3 regions of the Nonomuraea sp. NPDC050394 genome follow, and region 2 is predicted to be linked to each of the others. Evidence: riboswitches for the same ligand, from Rfam matches in the RefSeq annotation. Region 2 holds a riboswitch; each other region holds the start of a gene.
What was found. A riboswitch is a leader RNA that binds a small molecule or an ion and turns the genes downstream of it on or off. The one in region 2 is predicted to bind thiamine pyrophosphate.

Region 1 (3,264 bases), on a different contig from region 2:
GCCGTAACCCTTGCCGAACGCCCGCGCGCCGACCAGCGCGATGCGCAGGTTGCACGACAGGTTGTCCTTGTCGAGCTCGTTGAGCACGATCTCGCCGACGTACCCGTCCGCGGCCATGATGGCCAGGTCGAGCCGGTCCTCGTGGCCGCCTCGCGTGGAGTACCACTCCAGGGCCGCCTTGGGGGCGATCCCGTTGTGGGTATGGGAGCCCGTGAGCTTGGCGACCTCGGGGTCGTCGCAGAGCTCGATCAGGCCCTCGACGTGCTCGGGCCCGACGGGTACGAGGGTGACCCGATCACCGGCGAGGGTGGGTTTGTTCGCGAACATTTCCCTAATTTATAGAGCCTCGTAAATGGTTGTCGCCGTGTTTTCCGGGGTGGCCGTGGAGACGTCGAGCCGCAGGTCGGCGACCTGCAGGAAGTACGGCTCGCGCCGCGCCCGCATGGCGGAGGGCGAGAACTCCGGGCGGTGGTCGGACGAGCGCATCCGCTGGGCCAGGATCTCGTCGGGGGCGTCCAGCCAGACCACGAAGGCCGCGCGCAGCGCCTCGCGTACCCGCGGGTCCTCCACGGTGCTGGCCGCCGCCGCGATCACCTGGGGCGGCTCGGTCAGCGCGTGGAGCACGTGCTCGGCCTCCCTCTGGTGCAGCACGTGCGCGCCCTCCGCCTTCGCGATCTCGGCGGCGCTGGTGCCGTAGCGGCCGCGCAGGTACGGGTCGCTGTCGCTGAGCGGCACGCCGAGCTCGCGGGCCAGCAGTTTGCCGACGGTCGTCTTGCCCGAGCCCATGAGCCCGATCACGACGACAGGTTTGTTCTTCGACATGGGGATAGGTGTTTCCTCTGGAGGTGCATTATGACAATCGCCGGAGGCATCATCCTCATCATGCTCGGCGCGATCCTGACCTGGGCGGTCGAGTTCGACCTCGCCGGTCTTGACATCAATGTGATCGGCGTCGTCCTCATGATCGGTGGTCTGGCCGGATTGCTGTTCGGCCTGTACCGGATGCACGTTACCCGCAGGGTGATCGAGGAGCCGATCTACGAGGACCCGCACGCGCGCCGTACGACGACGGTCTACGAGGAGAGGCGCCGTATCGACGAACCGCCGCTGTAAAGGGTCTTGTGCGTACCCCGGGTCGCCGGGGTACGGTGGCGCGGTCCGAACGCGGGAGCCCGGTGCAACGGGCTGAGAGGACGGCTGGAGCAGCCGCCGACCGCCAGAACCTGATCCGGGTAATGCCGGCGAAGGGAGTTTGCGCGATGAGTGACGCGCGCTTTTCCAAGATCCATCTCGGTGATCTGCGGGTGCCCATGCGGCGGGTGCACCTGTCGAACGGGACGTCGGTGGAGCTGTACGACACCTCGGGGCCGGACAACCCCGACATCACGCGGGGCCTGCCGCGGCTGCGGGAGGTGTGGGTGCTCGAACGCGGCGACGTCGCCCGCTACGGCGGCCGCCAGGTGCGGCCCATCGACGACGGCTTCAAGGAGCAGGAGGCCTGGGCCCGCGCGAACACCGAGGTCTTCCCCGGCGACGGGCGCAGGCCGCTGCGGGCCACCGGGGCCCCCGTGACCCAGCTCGCCTACGCGCGGCGGGGCGTGGTGACCAAGGAGATGGAGTTCGTCGCGGTCAGGGAGGGGGTGAGCGGCGAGTTCGTCCGCAAGGAGGTGGCGGCCGGGCGGGCGATCATCCCGGCCAACGTCAACCATCCGGAGAGCGAGCCGATGATCATCGGCCGCAACTTCCACGTGAAGATCAACGCCAACATCGGCAACTCCGCGGTCGCCTCCTCGATCTCCGAGGAGGTGGAGAAGATGACCTGGGCGACGCGGTGGGGCGCCGACACCGTGATGGACCTGTCCACCGGCCGCAACATCCACACCACCCGCGAGTGGATCATCAGGAACGCGCCGGTGCCGATCGGGACCGTCCCGATCTACCAGGCGCTGGAGAAGGTCGGCGGCGTGGCGGCCGACCTGTCGTGGGAGGTCTACCGGGACACGCTGGTCGAGCAGTGCGAGCAGGGCGTCGACTACATGACCGTGCACGCGGGGGTACGGCTGGCGTACGTGCCGCTGACCGCGCGGCGCAAGACCGGCATCGTCTCGCGCGGCGGCTCGATCATGGCGGCGTGGTGCCTGGCCCACCACCGGGAGAGCTTCCTGTACGAGAACTTCCGGGAGATGTGCGAGCTGCTGGCGAGCTACGACGTGGCCTTCTCGCTCGGCGATGGCCTGCGGCCCGGCTCGATCGCCGACGCCAACGACGAGGCGCAGTTCGCGGAGTTGCGCACGCTGGGCGAGCTGACGAAGGTCGCCCGTGCGCACGACGTGCAGGTCATGATCGAGGGACCCGGCCACGTGCCCATGCACAAGATCAAGGAGAACGTGGACCTGCAGCGCGAGATCTGCGACGACGCCCCGTTCTACACGCTGGGCCCGCTGGTGACCGACGTCGCGCCGGGCTACGACCACATCACCTCGGGCATCGGCGCCGCGATGATCGGCTGGTACGGCACCGCCATGCTCTGCTACGTCACCCCCAAGGAGCATCTGGGCCTGCCGGACAAGGACGATGTCAAGACCGGCGTCATCACCTACAAGATCGCGGCCCATGCCGCCGACCTCGCCAAGGGGCATCCCCGGGCGCAGGAGTGGGACGACGCGCTGTCGGACGCCCGCTTCGAGTTCCGCTGGGAGGACCAGTTCAACCTGTCGCTGGACCCGGTGACGGCCCGGTCGTTCCACGACGCGACGCTCCCGGCCGAGCCCGCCAAGACCGCGCATTTCTGCAGTATGTGCGGGCCGAAGTTCTGTTCGATGAAGATCACCCACGATGTCCGGAAATATGCGGAGGAGCATGGGTTGACGGACTCCGCGGCCATCCAGGCGGGCATGGCGGAGAAGGCGGTGGAGTTCACCGAAAGGGGCGGTGAGGTCTATCTGGATCCGGCGGACCCAAAATAGCGAGTAGGACTCATATTGGGTCTTGACTGGCGTCTGTAAGGAGCCCACGCTGAGGGCGTGATCAGCCGCATACTCGCCGTCCTGGTCGCCATCGCCCTGCTCGCGTTACCCGCCCCCGCGTTATCCCGCAGCGAGCAGCCCGTGAGCGGCTTCATCGACGCGCACAGCCACCTGATGTCCTACGAAGCGTTCGGCGGCAAGCTGCTCTGCGGCAAGCCGTTCGACCCGGGCGGCATCGCCAGGGCGCTGGTCGACTGCCTCGACCACTTCCCGAACGGCGAAGCCGCCTGGTTCGAGA
Region 2 (3,264 bases):
GATGCCGCGCTCGCGCAGCACGTCGAGCACGGAGCCGGGCGCCGACGGGTCGAGCCGCCGCATCGCCACCGTGGTCAGCTCGGTGCCCGAGGCGGCCAGCGCCTGGTCGAGCACGTCCAGCGAGGGGGCGCCGCCGGTGCCCATGATGAGGCGGGAGGCGAACTTCTCCCCGCCGATGATCAGCTCATCCACCCTGCACCGCCGTCAGCACCTCGACCCGGTCGCGGTCGGCCAGCGCCGTGGTCTCCCACGAGCCGCGCGTGACCACCTCGTCGTTCACGGCCACCGCGACGCCCTTGGTGGCGTCGGTCAGCGTCCGTACGGCCTGCGCCACCGTCGTCCCGAGGGGCACCTCATGGGCGGCCCCGTTGATCGTCACATTCATGAAATATCCCCCTTCGGGATGAAATTTTGGGACATTTTGGAGGTGGGGTTGGAGGTGGGGTTGGCGGCCGGTTCGGTGGCTGGTTCGGGGACTGGTTCGGCGGCAGCGCTGCTCAGGGCGCGAACCGGGCGGGCGAGCACAACGACGACAGCTCGCGCTCCTCGCCCATGAGGACGGCGGCCGTGAGCGGGGCCAGCAGCACCCCGCCCCGGTGATGCCCGGTGGCCACCAGCAGCCCCGGCTCACCACCCGGCCCGACGAGCGGCAGGTTGTCCGGCGTGCCGGGCCGCAGCCCCGCCACCACCTCCGCCAGCTCCAGCTCGCTCACCCCCGGCACCAGCTCGCGGGCGTCGCGCAGCAGCTCGTACACCCCGCCCGCGGTCACCCGGGTGTCGAACCCCAGCTCCTCCTGCGTGGCTCCCACGACCAGCTCGCCGTCGCCGCGCGGCACCAGGTAGACGGGCAGGCCGTGCACCGTGCCCCGCACGCACCTGCCCAGGAGCGGTTGCGGCGAGCGCAGGCGCAGGATCTGGCCCTTCACCGGCCGCACCGGCACCGGGGCCAGCGCGCCGCTCCACGCCCCCGCCGCCAGCACCACCCGCTCGGCGCGCAGCTCCTCCGGGTACGGCCCGTCACTGGCCTCCCGGTACGGCCCGCCGCCGGCCTCCCGGTAGGACCCGCCGCCGGTCTCCCGGTGCGGCCCGTCGCCGGTGTCACCCGGGCTCAGCCGTACCCCCTGGACGCCCTCATCGCCACGCAGCAGCTCGCGCACCCGCGCCCGCACGATCGGGACCCCGAGGCGCTCCAAGGCGGCCAGCAGCGCGCCGGCGACCCTGCGCGGGTCCACCCAGGCGTCGTCGGGCGCCAGGAGGCCGCCGCGCACCGACGGCGCGAGCATGGGCTCCAGACGGCGGCATTCGCGCCCGCTGAGCCGTTCCACCCGCAGCCCCAGCTTCTCCATGAAGCCCGCGGTCTCCTCCAGGACGGCCAGGTCGTCGGCGCCGAAGGCCACGTCGAGCGTGCCGTCGGCGCGGTAGTCGAGCGCCCCGGGACCGAGCCCCGCGTCGGCGGTCAGCTCGGCGGCGAAGGCGGGCCAGCGCGCCAGGGAGGCCGCGCCCAGGCGCAGCAACGGCTCCTCGGTGAACGTGACCTCGCTCACCGGCGCGAGCATCCCCGCGGCGGCGTGGGTGGCGCCCGAGGCGGGCGCGGGGTCGACGACGGTGACGGGCCGTCCTGAGCGGGCCAGGCGCCAGGCCACGCTGAGCCCGACGACGCCGCCGCCCACGATCACGTGCATGTCCGCTCCCTACGCCGGCATGATCCGGATCAGGTGTCTTGCGGTCGAAGGCCCGATGAAGCCTTCCTCTCAGTCCGGTTAAGGCCGGACTCCCGCGCGTCTTACGGTCCCAGCCTACGGCCTCGGCAGGCACTCCCACGAATGACCCCGGTATGGTCGGAACCGTGGATCACGTGGTGGTGGTGGGAGCCGGCCTGGCCGGAGTTCGCAGTGTCGAGTCGCTGCGCGGGCGCGGCTTCGAAGGAAGGATCACTCTCCTCGGCGAGGAGCGGCACCGGCCCTACGATCGTCCGCCCCTGTCGAAGGCGGTGCTGCTGGGCACGAGCGACGACAGCTTCGTCGACACCGACCTGGCCGCGCTGCGGGCCGACTTCCGGCCGGGCGTGGCCGCGAAGGGCCTGCGTGAGGGCGTGGTGGAGACCACCGAGGGCGAGCTGCCCTACGACGGCCTGGTGATCGCGACGGGTTCCGAGCCGATCCGGCTGCCGGGCGAGGGGCCCCAGCTCGTGCTGCGTACGCTCGACGACGCCCACGTGCTGCGGGCCGCCCTGGTGCCCGGCGCGCGGGTGGCCGTGGTGGGCGCCGGCTGGATCGGCGCCGAGGTGGCGACCGCGGCGCGCAAGGCGGGCTGCGTGGTCACCGTGATCGAGGCGGCCGGAACGCCGCTGTCGCACGCGATCGGCGAGATGGGCGCGCGCACGCTGCCCTGGTACGAGGGCGTCGACCTGCGGCTCGACACGATGGTCAGCGAGGTCGTCGAAGGCGGCGTGGAGCTGGTCGGCGGCGAGTTCGTGCCCGCGCACGTCGTGGTCTCCGGCATCGGCGCACGCCCCGTGCTCGAATGGCTCGCCGACGCCGACATCGACCTGCACAACGGCGTCGTCACCGACGAGCACCTGCGGACCTCGCTGCCCGGCGTGGTGGCCGTCGGCGACTGCGCCAACTGGTGGTCGCGCCGGTTCCAGACCAGGATGCGGGTCGAGCACTGGGACACCGCGCTCAACTCTCCCGACGTGGCCGCCGCCACGCTGCTGGGCGAGAAGGCGGTCTACGACCCGGTGCCGTACTTCTGGTCGGAGCAGTTCGGTCACATGCTGCAATACGCCGGATACCACCCCGCGGGCGGCCGGGTCGTGTACCGCGAGGGGCTGAAGTGGTCGGCGGTGTGGCTGACCGCGGAAGATCGGATCACCGCCGTGCTGGCCGCCGACCGGCCCCGCGACCTCGTCCAGGGCCGCCGTCTCATCGAGGCTGGCGCCCGTCTTGATGTGGAACGCCTGGTAGATCCGGATGTGGCCCTACGAGATTGTGTTGTTTGAGCAAGCACTCCATGTGGTAGTTGTGGTTTCGTGACGCTTTCTGTTGCACAGATCGACCGGGAGACCGACCAGCTCGTCAGCGAGTGGCTCACTCTCCCCGAAGTGGCCGCGCGCCTGGATCTCACGATCGGGCGGGCCAAGCAGCTCCTCAAAGACCACAAGCTCCTCGGCGTACGGCGAGGCAGCGGCGGGCCCCAGGTGCCCGCGGTCTTCCTCGACGGAAAGGAAGTGATGAAGGGCCTGCCAGGCACGCTCACCGTGCT
Region 3 (3,264 bases), on a different contig from region 2:
CTTCAGGGCCGCCGAACTCTCGCACGTGAATGGCTCTCATGCCCCCTACTCTTCAACCTCTAGCAAGGTTGAGGTCAAGCCAGGCGCGCGAAAAGACCGTCGAGCAGCGACGAGAGGCCGAACTCGAAGGCGTCGCCGCCGCCGGGGTAATCCGGTTCCAGGCGGGCCCGCAGGCGGGGGAAGCGCCGGGCGGTCTCGATCATCTCCGCCATCGCCTCGTCCATCCGCTTCTCCTCGTCGGCGCCCGCCCGGCGTACCTTCGCGCGCAGGGCCGACTCGGCCGCCTCTCCCTGCGCGGCGCCGATCACGAACATCAGGATCGACGCGGCGACCCGGTCGGCGGCGGCGGCGCCGAACCCGGCCGACTCGTGGATGGTCAGGCAGTGCTCGTCGTAGCGGGCCTTGTTGGGGCCGTAGATGACGTGGGTGCTCATGGCCGGGATCAGCCAGAAGTGGCGGACGACCATCTCGTGGGCGCCGCGGGCGAGTTCAGCGGCGGCCTCGCGCCAGCCCATGGCGACCGGATCGGGCAGCCCGATCTCGCCGAAGACGTGGTCGGCGGCCAGCTCGACGAGCCGGTCCTTGCTCTTGACGTGGTAGTACATGGCGGTCGCGGCGGAGTCGAGCTGGGCGCCGAGCCGCCGCATGTTCAGGCCGGCCACGCCTTCGGCATCCAGGACCTCGACGGCGGCCAGGACGATCTGCTCCTTGGTCAGCGACATACGGCCATCGTATTGCACTTAGTTCAACAACGCCCTACAGTTTTACTAAGTTCAAAAACGAGGAGACATCCATGAACGCCCGCATCGCCGCAGCGGTGATCCAGCTACTGACCGTGGTCCCGTTCCTGCTGGGGATCTACTCCGTGACCTTCTACGGCGCCGCCGCCCAGCAGGCCGCCGAGACCGAGATGGCCCGCCAGAACCAGCCTCTCGAACTGCTGACCCGGAACGGCATCAGCTTCGCCGGCAGCGAGGGCCTGGCGATCGTGATCATCGTCATCCTGGTGGCCCTGGCGGTGCTCAACCTGACCGGCAGGCGGATCGGCCGGATCCTTTCCTGGATCTTCCAGCCGATCCTGCTCGTGCTCGGCGTCGTCATCATTCCCGGCCAGGTGTTCACGGCCCGCTTCCTGGAGCCGGTGCTGCCCGGCGTGGACACGCACGCGCTGGTCGCCGCGGCCCTGGACGCCATGCCCGCCTGGGCGACGGCCGCCAGCTGGGCCAAGCTCGTGCTCACCACCGCCGGCTCGGTCGCCGTGGTGGTGCTGCTGATCCGGGTGGCTAAAGCCACTTCGCGGTAGGCCAGGACTCCAGTTGCCAGGCGCTGTCCCAGAACATCCACTCGAACTCCGCCGCCTTCACGAAGGCGGCGCGCATCTGCTCCAGGAGCGCCGGGTCGGCCTCGGCGGCCAGGCGGTCGGTGATCTGCTTGGCCCGCGTGACCGACGCGGTATAGGCGGGATCGACGTAGGTGGCGATCCAGGCGCGGTACGGATGGGTCTCGGAGCTGCGGCCGACCAGCGCGGCGCCGACGTCCTCGTAGATCCAGAAGCAGGGCAGCACCGCCGCCGCCAGCACCGGGTACGGCGCCGACAGCGCGGTGGCCTGCAGCCAGGAGGAGTAGCCGAGGGCCGTCGGCGAGGTGGGCACGCCGGTCAGGTCGGCGGCCGTCAGGCCGTACTGCTCGATGTAGCCCTCGTGAAGGGTGCGCTCGGCGGCGATGGCGTCGTGGGCGGCCTGCGACCAGAAGGCCATTTCGTCCGGGTCAGCCGCCCTGACGGCCGCGGTGGCCAGGGCCTTGGCGAACGCCTCCAGGTAACGGGCGTCCTGGACGATGTAGAAGGCGAAGCGCTCACGGGAGAGCGTGCCGTCGCCCAGGGCGGTGTTGAACGGGTGCTCGTGGATGGCCCGCAGCAGGTCGGCGGTTTGGGCCCAGGCGTCGTCGGTGAACACGACAGTCCCTTCGCTAGTCCGAACTAGATCAGGTTCGACGGGTTTGGATCTCAGCCCTTGGCGGGCACCCCGCGTCGCGCGCTCACAGTAACAGCCGCCAGCGCGGTGAGTCCCATCAGGAGGGCGCCGAACCAGAGGGCACCGGTGATGGCCAGGTTGTCGGCCACGATCCCGCCGAACGCGGCGCCGAAGGCGATGGCCAGGTTGAAGACGGTGGTGTTCAGCGCGGTCGCCGCCTCGGCCGAGGCTCCGGCCCCTTGCAGGATCCAGGTCTGCACGGCCACGGGGGCGCCGCCGTAGGCCAGACCCCAGATCAGCAGGAGGATCGAGCCGGTCACCGGCGTGGTGCCGGCCAGCGGGAAGATCAGCATGATCACGGCCAGGGTCACGCTCAGCGTGATGACCCGGCGCCTGACGTTCCAGGACGAGCCGACGAAGGTGCCGATGACTCCGGCGACGCCGAAGCCGAGCAGGACCGGGCCGATCAGGTCGGCGGGCACGCCGGAGACGTTCTGCAGGATCGGGCTGATGAAGGTGAAGGCCGCGTACTGGCCGCTGACCACGAGGAACGTGGAGATGACGGCGGCGCGTACGACCGGGTTGCGGAACTGGCGCGGCAGCTCGCGCAGACGGACGGGGGCGGTGGCGGGAATCCTCGGCAGCAGCCACAGCAGCGCGCCGACCACCAGCAGGGCCAGCACGCCGACGGCGGCGAAGGCGACCCGCCAGTCGGTGAGCCCGCCGACGAGCGTCCCGGCGGGGACGCCGAGCACGTTCGCCGCGGTCGCACCGCCGAAGGCCAGCGAGGTGGCCCGCGCGACATGACGTTCCGGCACCAGCCGTACGGCGATGCCCGCCGCGAGGGCCCAGAAGCCGCCGATCCCGATGCCCACCAGGAACCGGGAGGCCAGCATGACGCCGAAGTTGGGCGCCACCACGGAGACCGCGTTGGCCACCACCATCAGGCTGAGCAACCCGATCAGCACGGTACGCCGGTCCAGCCGCCCGATCGCCACGGGCAGCAGGGGCGCGGTGGCGGAGGCGACCAGGCCGGGCACGGTCACCATGAGCCCGGCGGCGCCCTCGGAGATGTCCAGGGATCCGCCGATGGCGGTGAGCAGGCCCACGGGCAACTGCTCCACGGTGACCATGGCGAACGTGCCCACGGCCACGGCCGCCACGGCCAGCCATTCCTTCAGTGAGACCTCTTCTTGCGTGACGATGGACACGCCGATCACCTCTCATTGATAATCTCAACGTTGAGATATCATCACTTTATTGTGTGAACGTCAAGTCTATGAACGTTAAG

Region 1: another riboswitch for thiamine pyrophosphate. It lies ahead of thiC (phosphomethylpyrimidine synthase ThiC); the one in region 2 lies ahead of thiO (glycine oxidase ThiO).
Region 3: another riboswitch for thiamine pyrophosphate. It lies ahead of ACIBKY_RS43000 (TenA family protein); the one in region 2 lies ahead of thiO (glycine oxidase ThiO).

What each region holds. Positions count from the first base shown of each region.
Region 1 covers NZ_JBITIO010000010.1:335,697-338,960, forward strand. The annotation lists gene ACIBKY_RS34840 (GNAT family N-acetyltransferase) at 1-327, opposite strand, end outside; gene ACIBKY_RS34845 (shikimate kinase) at 337-822, opposite strand; gene ACIBKY_RS34850 (DUF6458 family protein) at 853-1,113, shown strand; TPP riboswitch at 1,155-1,267, shown strand; gene thiC (phosphomethylpyrimidine synthase ThiC) at 1,260-2,966, shown strand; gene ACIBKY_RS34860 (Coagulation factor 5/8 type domain-containing protein) at 3,024-3,264, shown strand, end outside.
Region 2 covers NZ_JBITIO010000013.1:314,800-318,063, forward strand. The annotation lists gene ACIBKY_RS40375 (thiazole synthase) at 1-192, opposite strand, end outside; gene thiS (sulfur carrier protein ThiS) at 185-385, opposite strand; gene thiO (glycine oxidase ThiO) at 498-1,682, opposite strand; TPP riboswitch at 1,672-1,788, opposite strand; gene ACIBKY_RS40390 (NAD(P)/FAD-dependent oxidoreductase) at 1,847-3,001, shown strand; gene ACIBKY_RS40395 (Rv2175c family DNA-binding protein) at 3,032-3,264, shown strand, end outside.
Region 3 covers NZ_JBITIO010000015.1:208,709-211,972, reverse strand. The annotation lists gene ACIBKY_RS43015 (zinc-binding dehydrogenase) at 1-40, opposite strand, end outside; gene ACIBKY_RS43010 (TetR/AcrR family transcriptional regulator) at 75-722, opposite strand; gene ACIBKY_RS43005 (hypothetical protein) at 794-1,303, shown strand; gene ACIBKY_RS43000 (TenA family protein) at 1,284-1,955, opposite strand; TPP riboswitch at 1,943-2,037, opposite strand; gene ACIBKY_RS42995 (MFS transporter) at 2,006-3,184, opposite strand.